2 regions of the Kosakonia radicincitans DSM 16656 genome follow, and region 2 is predicted to be linked to the other one. Evidence: predicted binding sites of a transcription regulator. Region 2 holds the regulator's gene; the other holds the start of a gene.
What was found. Region 2 encodes LexA, which represses DNA repair genes until DNA is damaged. Its sites were predicted from a motif close to TNCTGTATGTACATACAGNA; they were not measured.
Positions count from the first base shown of each region.

Region 1: a site for LexA is predicted at 1,248-1,267, ahead of sulA (SOS-induced cell division inhibitor SulA). Genes of this name have one in related genera too.

Region 1 is NZ_CP018016.1:3,655,556-3,660,091, forward strand. It holds gene yccS (YccS family putative transporter) at 1-457, shown strand, start outside; gene Y71_RS17730 (TfoX/Sxy family DNA transformation protein) at 451-1,071, opposite strand; gene sulA (SOS-induced cell division inhibitor SulA) at 1,289-1,798, shown strand; gene ompA (porin OmpA) at 2,165-3,214, shown strand; gene matP (macrodomain Ter protein MatP) at 3,292-3,744, opposite strand; gene Y71_RS17750 (AAA family ATPase) at 3,927-4,536, shown strand, end outside.
Region 2 is NZ_CP018016.1:5,443,915-5,448,450, forward strand. It holds gene zur (zinc uptake transcriptional repressor Zur) at 78-593, shown strand; gene Y71_RS26165 (CsbD family protein) at 698-907, opposite strand; gene dinF (MATE family efflux transporter DinF) at 1,072-2,406, opposite strand; gene lexA (transcriptional repressor LexA) at 2,484-3,098, opposite strand; gene Y71_RS26180 (diacylglycerol kinase) at 3,207-3,575, opposite strand; gene plsB (glycerol-3-phosphate 1-O-acyltransferase PlsB) at 3,708-4,536, shown strand, end outside.

The sequences.
Region 1 (4,536 bases), 1.8 Mb from region 2:
TCTGGAACAATATCATCAGGGGCGCGACAACCGGCTGGCGTACCGTATTGCCCGGCGCAATGCTTATAACCGTGATGCTGAGCTGGCGTCGGTCGTATCCAATATGTCTTCAGAACCCGGTGCATCGCCTGAACTCCGCGATGTGGCATTCCGTTTACTGTGCCTGAACCACACCTTTACCAGCTATATTTCTGCACTTGGTGCGCATCGCGAGCAGCTCACCCATCCCGATATTTTGCGTCTGCTTGATGACGCCGTCTGTTATGTAGACGACGCCCTGCATCACCTTCCTTCTGATCATGCGCGCGTACAGGAAACGCTAAGTTCCCTGTCGCAGCGCATTAAACATTTAGATCCGCGCCCGGATAGCAAAGAGCCGCTGGTCCTTCAACAGATAGGCCTGCTTATCGCATTATTGCCGGAAGTTTGCCGTCTGAAAAGCCAACTGGTTCAGTGAGGATTGGCCGTTTTCTTCATCACAATAGTGAACCACTCCATCAGTTCCTGGCGCGTCTGCGCCGGGAGCGCCGCTTCGTGCAATCCAGTAATAGCGCCTTCCAGCGCCAGAAGAATTTTCACCCCCAGATGGCAATTCGCTTTCCGCAACCTGAGCCAACTGGCCTTTGCGCCAAGAAGACGCAACGTCTGTACATCCATAATTCCGACATCACGAAGCTGCATTTCGAGCTGAAACGTCAGATTAGGGAGATCGCGAAGACGTTTCCGGGCGCTGCGCTGCACTTTTTCACGCCGTGCAGCATCGAGAGAATATGCCGAAAGTTCCAGCAGCATAGGGCGATCGTTCCATAATGCCTGATCCACAAAGTAGTAATTTAACGAAACCTCCCGTCCACGTTTGTTGAATACTAAAAGTGGCGCATGGTGCGTTATTGCATATTGAGCGCTTTGTTCACAGGCCCGCAGATAAAGCTCTCCTTCGGCCACCATTGCAAAAACCGTGTCATCCACCGACAAGCTATAACCGCCAAAATGCGCACGGTGACGAATTTCGCCAAGCGATGTGAGACATTCACATGATTGATATATACGCTGATAAGAAAGGTCTTCCATGATTTTTTCCTTATAAATCACACAGTAAAGCCACTACAATGTTAGCTGTTTCGTTAGGCAGGAACATAGGCAACTGTGGACGGGACAGCAAGCGAATTTTTCGTTGTGCGGTAAAGACAAAACAAAAATGCGAGATAGTTTCAGAAATTGAGGTTGATCTTTGAACATTCAGGGGTTACTGTATGTTTATACAGTAACTCACAGGGCTGGATTGATTATGTACACTTCAGGCTATGCTAAGCGTTCAACGACATTCGATTCCGCACTCACTACGTTAAATCATGCTGACTCCTCCCGCGGAGCGTCCGGGCTTATTAGCGAAGTGGTTTATCGCGAAGATCAGCCAGGAATGACACAGCTTCTTTTATTGCCCTTGTTGCAGCAACTTGGCCAACAGTCCCGCTGGCAGTTATGGCTTACGCCACAGCAGAAACTGAGCCGTGAATGGGTGCAATCCGTTGGTCTGCCACTCACCAAGGTGATGCAGGTTAACCAGCTTTCACCTTGCCTGACGCTGGAATCAATGATCCGCGCATTACGCACCGGGAACTATAGCGTCGTAATTGGCTGGCATGCGGAAGAATTAACCGAAGATGAGCACCACCGTCTGGTGATGGCAGCAGAAGAAGGCAACGCGATCGGCTTCGTTATGCGTCCAGTACGCCATGATCCCCTGGCTGCGAGACAGCATTCCGGGATAAAAATTCACTCAAATTTGTATCATTGAGTAAATTTAAGAGTATTCCTGGGATTATTTTTGCCTGAAGGTTGCTTTTGCATTTTATCCGCAAAATACAGCGACAAAGCCTGCGTGGCGCGCTTTTCAGCTTAATTGCATCGGACAAAATAACAGCGGAATTGTTAAATATTGTGTATACAAAGCCTTTTTTTTCATATGCCTGACGGAGTTCACACTTGTAAGTTTCCAACTACGTTGTAGACTTTACATCGCCAGGGGTGCTCGGCATAAGCCAAAGATATCGGTAAAGATATCTGTTGAATAGTTAGTGAGCAACGCCCCCGGTGAAGGATTTAACCGTGGCATCTCTGAGAGATAACCATGGCGATTTTTGGATGATAACGAGGCGCAAAAATGAAAAAGACAGCTATCGCGATTGCAGTGGCACTGGCTGGTTTCGCTACCGTAGCGCAGGCCGCTCCGAAAGATAACACCTGGTATGCAGGTGGCAAACTGGGTTGGTCCCAGTATCATGACAAAGGTGCGGTATGGCAGAACGATGGCCCGACCCACGAAAGCCAACTGGGTGCTGGTGCGTTCGGTGGCTACCAGGTTAACCCGTACGTTGGTTTCGAACTGGGTTATGACTGGCTGGGCCGTATGCCGTACAAAGGCGACACAGTTAACGGCGCGTTCAAATCTCAGGGCGTTCAACTGACTGCTAAACTGGGTTACCCGATCACTGACGATCTGGATATCTATACCCGTCTGGGTGGTATGGTATGGCGTGCTGATGGTCAGAGCAACCAGGGCTTCAAAGATCACGATACCGGTGTTTCTCCGGTCTTCGCTGGTGGTGTTGAGTATGCACTGACTCGTGATATCGCTACCCGTCTGGAATACCAGTGGGTTAACAACATCGGTGACGCAAGCACCGTTGGTGCTCGCCCGGATAACGGTATGCTGAGCGTAGGCGTTTCCTACCGTTTCGGTCAGCAGGAAGATGCAGCTCCGGTAGTTGCAGCTCCGGCACCGGCTCCGGCTCCGGAAGTGCAGACCAAACACTTCACCCTGAAGTCTGACGTTCTGTTCAACTTCAACAAAGCAACTCTGAAACCGGAAGGTCAGCAGGCGCTGGATCAGCTGTATGGTCAGCTGAGCAACCTGGATCCGAAAGACGGTTCAGTAGTGGTTCTGGGCTTCACCGACCGTATCGGTTCTGACGCTTACAACCAGGGCCTGTCCGAGAAACGTGCTCAGTCCGTTGTTGATTACCTGGTCTCCAAAGGTATCCCGGCGAACAAAATCTCCGCACGTGGTATGGGCAAATCCAACCCGGTTACCGGCAGCACCTGCGACAACGTGAAACCACGCGCAGCGCTGATCGATTGCCTGGCACCGGATCGTCGCGTAGAGATCGAAGTGAAAGGCAGCAAAGACGTTGTAACTCAGCCGCAGGCTTAAGTTTACGTCTTAGCAAAAACCCCGCCAGAGTGCGGGGTTTTTTATTGCCTGAAATTCTGTCACGTCTTAGGGAAAACTCACTCTTTACCTAACAGCGCCTGCAAATCATGTTTCAGTGTGGACATCTGCGAAGCATACTTCTCTTTATGTTCCGCGTCCTCAATCAGTTGTACAATCGTTTCAGACAGTGTTTTCCCCCGCCGCTGCGCCAGCCCCGCAAGTCGTTGCCAGACGACAAACTCCAGGTCGATTGACTTTTTACGCGTATGCTGGTGCTCCGCGTTAAAATGCCGTTTACGCCTGGCACGGATAGTCTGTTTCATTCGGTTAACCAGTGCCGGATTGATATGGAGACCAATCCATTCATTCACCTGTACCGGCTCATTTTCGAGGGTCAACAATACATCGACGGCTTCCTTCGCAGCACTAGCTTCTATATAACGCGTGATCAGTTCCCCTTCACGGTGCTTTTTAACCAGATACTTCCATTTCCAGCCGCTTTCGAGATTTTCCAGTTGTTGATATTTCATTGCTCTCTCAACGTTACCGTGTAACTCAGTTCAGAATATCAGTTTTTTGTCACTCTGCTTAAAAGAAATCATCCGCTGTGAGCTATCATCCAGCTTCGCATCGCGAAAGCGCGTAATCCCGGTGTGTTAAAGAAGGGTTTACGGTATAATCTCGCCTTTTACACCAGACCAAAAAAACGACTTTGACCATTACAAAACTTGAATGGAACGACCTGGTTCCTGATACTGAAAGCTATCAGGAAGTTTTTGAATCGTCCGGATCTGCGCACGAAGCGGTCTTCTCGCTGGCCGATACGCAACCCCGATTACAGTACGCGCTGGAGCAACTGCTCTATCCGCAGGCGACGTCACGCTTTTTACTGGCAAAAGCGCCAGAAGAAGCTGAATACCTGGCACTTATTGCCAGCGCTACCGGAGAAATGCTCCCTCAGGACCGCCCGCTTGTCGGGGGGCAATACAACATCAACGGCTCATCCGTAAGTTTTGACCCGGCAACCAGTGCGCAATCTACTTTCACGGGAAGTAAGCCTGTAGCAATTGCTGAGTGGATCGAAGCGGAGCAACTGTTTGGTTGTTTGCGTCAGTTCAATCATGAAATTACTTTGCAGCCTGGTCTGGTACATCAGGCAAACGGCGGCGTGCTAATCATTTCCCTGCGCACGTTGCTTGCGCAACCGCTGCTGTGGATGCGTCTGAAAACAATGGTGTCTCAGCACCGTTTTGACTGGATCTCCTTCGACGAATCTCGCCCTCTGCCGGTAAGTATCCCGTCTATGCCGCTGGATCTGAAAG
Region 2 (4,536 bases):
TGCTGGCCACGATCTCGGCGTTTTCGACAGGACATGGTAAAGTGTATGGCTTGTATTTCCCCAACCGGAGAGCGCCTATGGATAAGACCACTTCGCAAGAGATGTTAGCGCAGGCTGAAAAGCTGTGCGTGCAGCGCAACGTGCGCCTGACTCCCCAGCGTCTTGAAGTGTTGAGATTACTCAGCCTGCAACAAAGTGCCATCAGCGCGTACGATCTGCTCGATCTGCTGCGTGAAAGCGAACCGCAGGCCAAGCCGCCGACGGTGTATCGCGCTCTTGATTTCCTGCTGGAACAAGGGTTCGTACATAAAGTCGAATCAACAAACAGCTACGTGCTGTGCCACCTTTTTGACCAGCCGACGCACACATCCGCGATGTTTATCTGCGATCGCTGTGGTTCGGTAAAAGAAGAGCAGGCGGAAGGCGTGGAAGATATTATGCATGCGCTGGCGGCAAAGATGGGCTTTGCTCTGCGACATAATGTCATTGAAGCTCACGGCTTATGTGCAGACTGTGTCGAAGTGGAGTCCTGCCGTCATCACGACCATTGCCACCACGACCACACCGTGCAGGTGAAGAAAAAGCCACGTTAATCTTTTGAGCGGGACGATAGATAAAACAGCTGGAGGGGTGGTACATCCTTGTACCTTCGGGCAGGGTAGCCTTAGAGGGTTAGCACAATGAGGAGATGTGCAGGCTACCAGCGGTAGTCGTTACGCGTTTCCCAATCTGTAACTTCTTTCTCCGCCTGGTCTTTGGCATAACCGTAACGCTCCTGGATTTTACCTACCAGCTGGTCACGTTTACCTTCGATGATGGTCATATCATCATCGGTCAGTTTGCCCCATTTTTCTTTAACAGTGCCTTTGAACTGTTTCCAGTTACCGCCGACTTCGTCTTTATTCATCGTTGACTCCTTATCGTTCGGTTAAATATGTATTCGTTCTGCTGAACGTACTGATTATTGTAGTTAAGGATTCCGGCAATCGATTTTTATTCGGAATCTTTAACCGTCGAGATGATTAAAAACAGCATAAGCGAGACGAGGGAACAGGCAAAAGCCTGGCAATATCAGGAAGGATTCGCGTCGGAAAACCAGCTGCCATTACGCCAGTGGCGACGCCACAGCCAGGCAAGCGTAAGCCCGCGCAGGGCGAGAAAGACGGTCAGCGATAGCCATAAACCGTGATTCCCCAACACCGGAACCGTCAGCAGCGTGACAGCAAACCCGGCAGCGGCAATCGCCATACTGTTACGCATCTCCGCTGCGCGCGTGGCGCCAACAAACATGCCATCCAGCAAGTAACACCACACGCCCACCAGCGGCAGAATCACTTGCCAGAATAGGTAATGCCCGGCGAGCGTCTGCAAGGCAGGAAGCGAAGTCAGCAAGGCAATAATGTTGTCGCCTGCCAGCGCATAAATCGCCGCAAAGAACAGCGCCACCAGCCCGGCCTGGCGGCACGCCGCTCGCCAGACTTCCATCAATTGACTGCCGTCGCGCGCGCCGTAGGCCTGCCCGGAATGCGCTTCGACCGCGTAGGCAAAACCATCCAGCGCATACGCTGTAAAGGTGAGAAACATCATCAGCACCGCGTTAGCGGCGACTGTCTCGCCACCAAGACGCGCGCCCAGTACGGTGATTGAGCCAAAGCAGAGCTGCAAGAGCAGCGAGCGCAGCATGATATCGCGGTTAAGCGCTAATAAGCGCCGCATACCGCCGCGCCAGGCATTTTTCAGCGCTGGCAGGGTGATGCCGCGCATCACCAACACGCGGTGCACCATCAGCAGACCGATGGCGAAAGTCGCATACTCAGCCACAACGGTGGCGAGCGCTGCCCCCTGCACATTCATGTGCAGACCCATCACCAGCCACAGGTCGAGAACAATGTTGAGGAGGTTCCCTACCACCAGCAGGATCACCGGAGCACGGGCATACTGCACGCCCAGCAACCAGCCGAGTAATACCAGATTTCCCAACGACGCTGGCGCACTCAGCCAGCGGATATTAAGAAAGCGCCGCGCTTGTTCCAGCACGGCTTCGCTCCCACCGGTGATGTGCAGCGCTAGATCGATGAGCGGCGTACGCAGCAACATAATTCCCCCGCCAGCCAACAGCGCCAGTAGCAGCGGTTGTACCAGCGCGCGCGCCAGCGCAGGTGCGTTTTTCGCGCCAAACGCCTGTGCCGTAAGACCGGTTGTGCTCATCCGCAAAAACAGCAGCAGCATAAACAAAAAGCTGGTAGCCGTTGCGCCAATCGCCACGCCGCCGAGGTAAACAGGGCTATCCAGGTGCCCGACCACGGCGGTATCCACCAGTCCCAGTAACGGAACAGTGATATTGGAGAAGATCATGGGCAGCGCAAGCCGCCACAGTGCTCTGTCAGATGCATTCAGCAACGGCATGGCAGTGTCGAATCAATGGGGGAAAAGTGTATTACGCAGCGCCACGGTATTCTGTGTCGCTGCGAAAAGAACAGGCGTTAGAGCCATGTACCATTACGGATGACGCCAACCGCCAGCCCTTCAATGGTGAAGTTTTGATCGCGCAGATCGACGACGATCGGGGAAAACTCGCTGTTTTCCGGCAGCAGTTCGACGGTGTTACCCTGTTTTTTCAGACGTTTCACGGTAACTTCATCATCAATACGTGCGACGACCACCTGGCCGTTACGCACGTCCTGCGTTTTATGCACTGCGAGCAGGTCGCCGTCCATAATACCGATGTCTTTCATCGACATACCGCTGACGCGCAGCAGGAAATCCGCGTGAGGCTTGAAGAGATCGGGATCGACCTGATAGTGACCCTCGATATGCTGTTGCGCCAGCAGCGGTTCACCCGCAGCAACGCGGCCAATCAGCGGTAAACCGATATCCTCTTCTTCTTCCAGCAGCAGACGCAAACCACGCGATGCGCCGGAGACGATTTCGATAACCCCTTTGCGCGCAAGCGCTTTCAGGTGTTCTTCAGCCGCATTTGGGGAACGGAACCCCAATTGCTGTGCGATTTCCGCACGCGTTGGTGGCATACCGGTTTGGGTGATGCGATCGCGGATGAGATCGAACACCTCTTGCTGCCTGGCCGTTAATGCTTTCATCCCGCCCCCTGGGTGTATATACAGTTATGCTGTGAGTATATACAGTCAAAGGCGATTTTGGAACCAAATTTAAGCAAAAAACCAGGGAGTTATTGATTTCTGGAAGCGTTATCGAAAATGCGACCAAAGAAGCGAGATCCAGGTAAACAGCGCCAGCAGGATCGACATCAGCACTGCCGCCGATCCCATATCCTTCGCCCGACCGGAAAGTTCGTGAAATTCAGAACCAATTCGGTCTACGACAGCTTCAATTGCACTATTTAGGATTTCAACAATCATTACTAGCGACACCGAGCTAATCAGCAATACCCGTGTGACCGTGTCAATGTCCAGCCAGCAAGCAATAATGATAGCTAAAACAACGGCTACCAGCTCCTGACGGAAGGCGGCTTCATTGATCCATGCAGCGCGAACGCCCTTCCATGAGTAACCTGCTGCTTTAATGATTCGGGTAATTCCGGTGGTATTATTGGCCATGAAAAGAACCTTTTTATGTAATAAACGTCAATGTCTACATCAGCGTACTGAGGTACAACAGAAATTACGTGCGCTTTCTGATATTCTTGCGGCGCAATGGCACTATTATTAACCAGAGGCTTTTCATCTTTTATGTCCGGTTGGCCACGAATTTACTACAAATTACTGAATTTACCATTAAGTGTACTGGTAAAAAGTAAATCGATACCTGCAGAACCTGCACAGGAACTGGGTCTCGATACTTCACGTCCTATTATGTACGTGCTGCCTTATAACTCTAAGGCAGATTTGATGACGTTGCGTGCTCAGTGTCTGGCGCACGAACTGCCCGATCCCCTGGAACCCCTGGAAATCGACGGCGTATTACTGCCGCGTTTCGTGTTTATTCATGGCGGGCCGCGCGTGTTTACCTATTACACGCCAAAAGAAGAGTCCATCAAACTGTTCCACGACTACCTGGATTTACACCGCAGCCATCCGGATCTGGATGTGCAAATGGTGCCGGTATCGGTGATGTTTGGCCGCTCTCCGGGGCGTGAAAAAGGCGAGATTAATCCGCCGCTGCGCATGCTGAACGGCATCCAGAAATTCTTCGCGATCTCCTGGCTTGGCCGCGATAGCTTTGTGCGCTTCTCGCCGCCCGTCTCCCTGCGCCGCATGGCGACCGAGCACGGCACCGATAAAATTATCGCGCAGAAACTGGCGCGTGTGGCGCGTATGCATTTCGCGCGACAGCGTCTGGCCGCCGTTGGGCCGCGTCTGCCGGCGCGTCAGGATCTGTTCAATAAGCTGCTCTCTTCTAAAGCGATTGCCCGTGCGGTCGAAGACGAAGCGCGCAGCAAAAAAATCTCTCACGACAAAGCGCAGCAAAACGCTATCGCGCTGATGGAAGAGATTGCCGCCAACTTCTCGTACGAAATGATCCGTCTGACCGACCGTATCCTCGGCTTTACCTGGAACC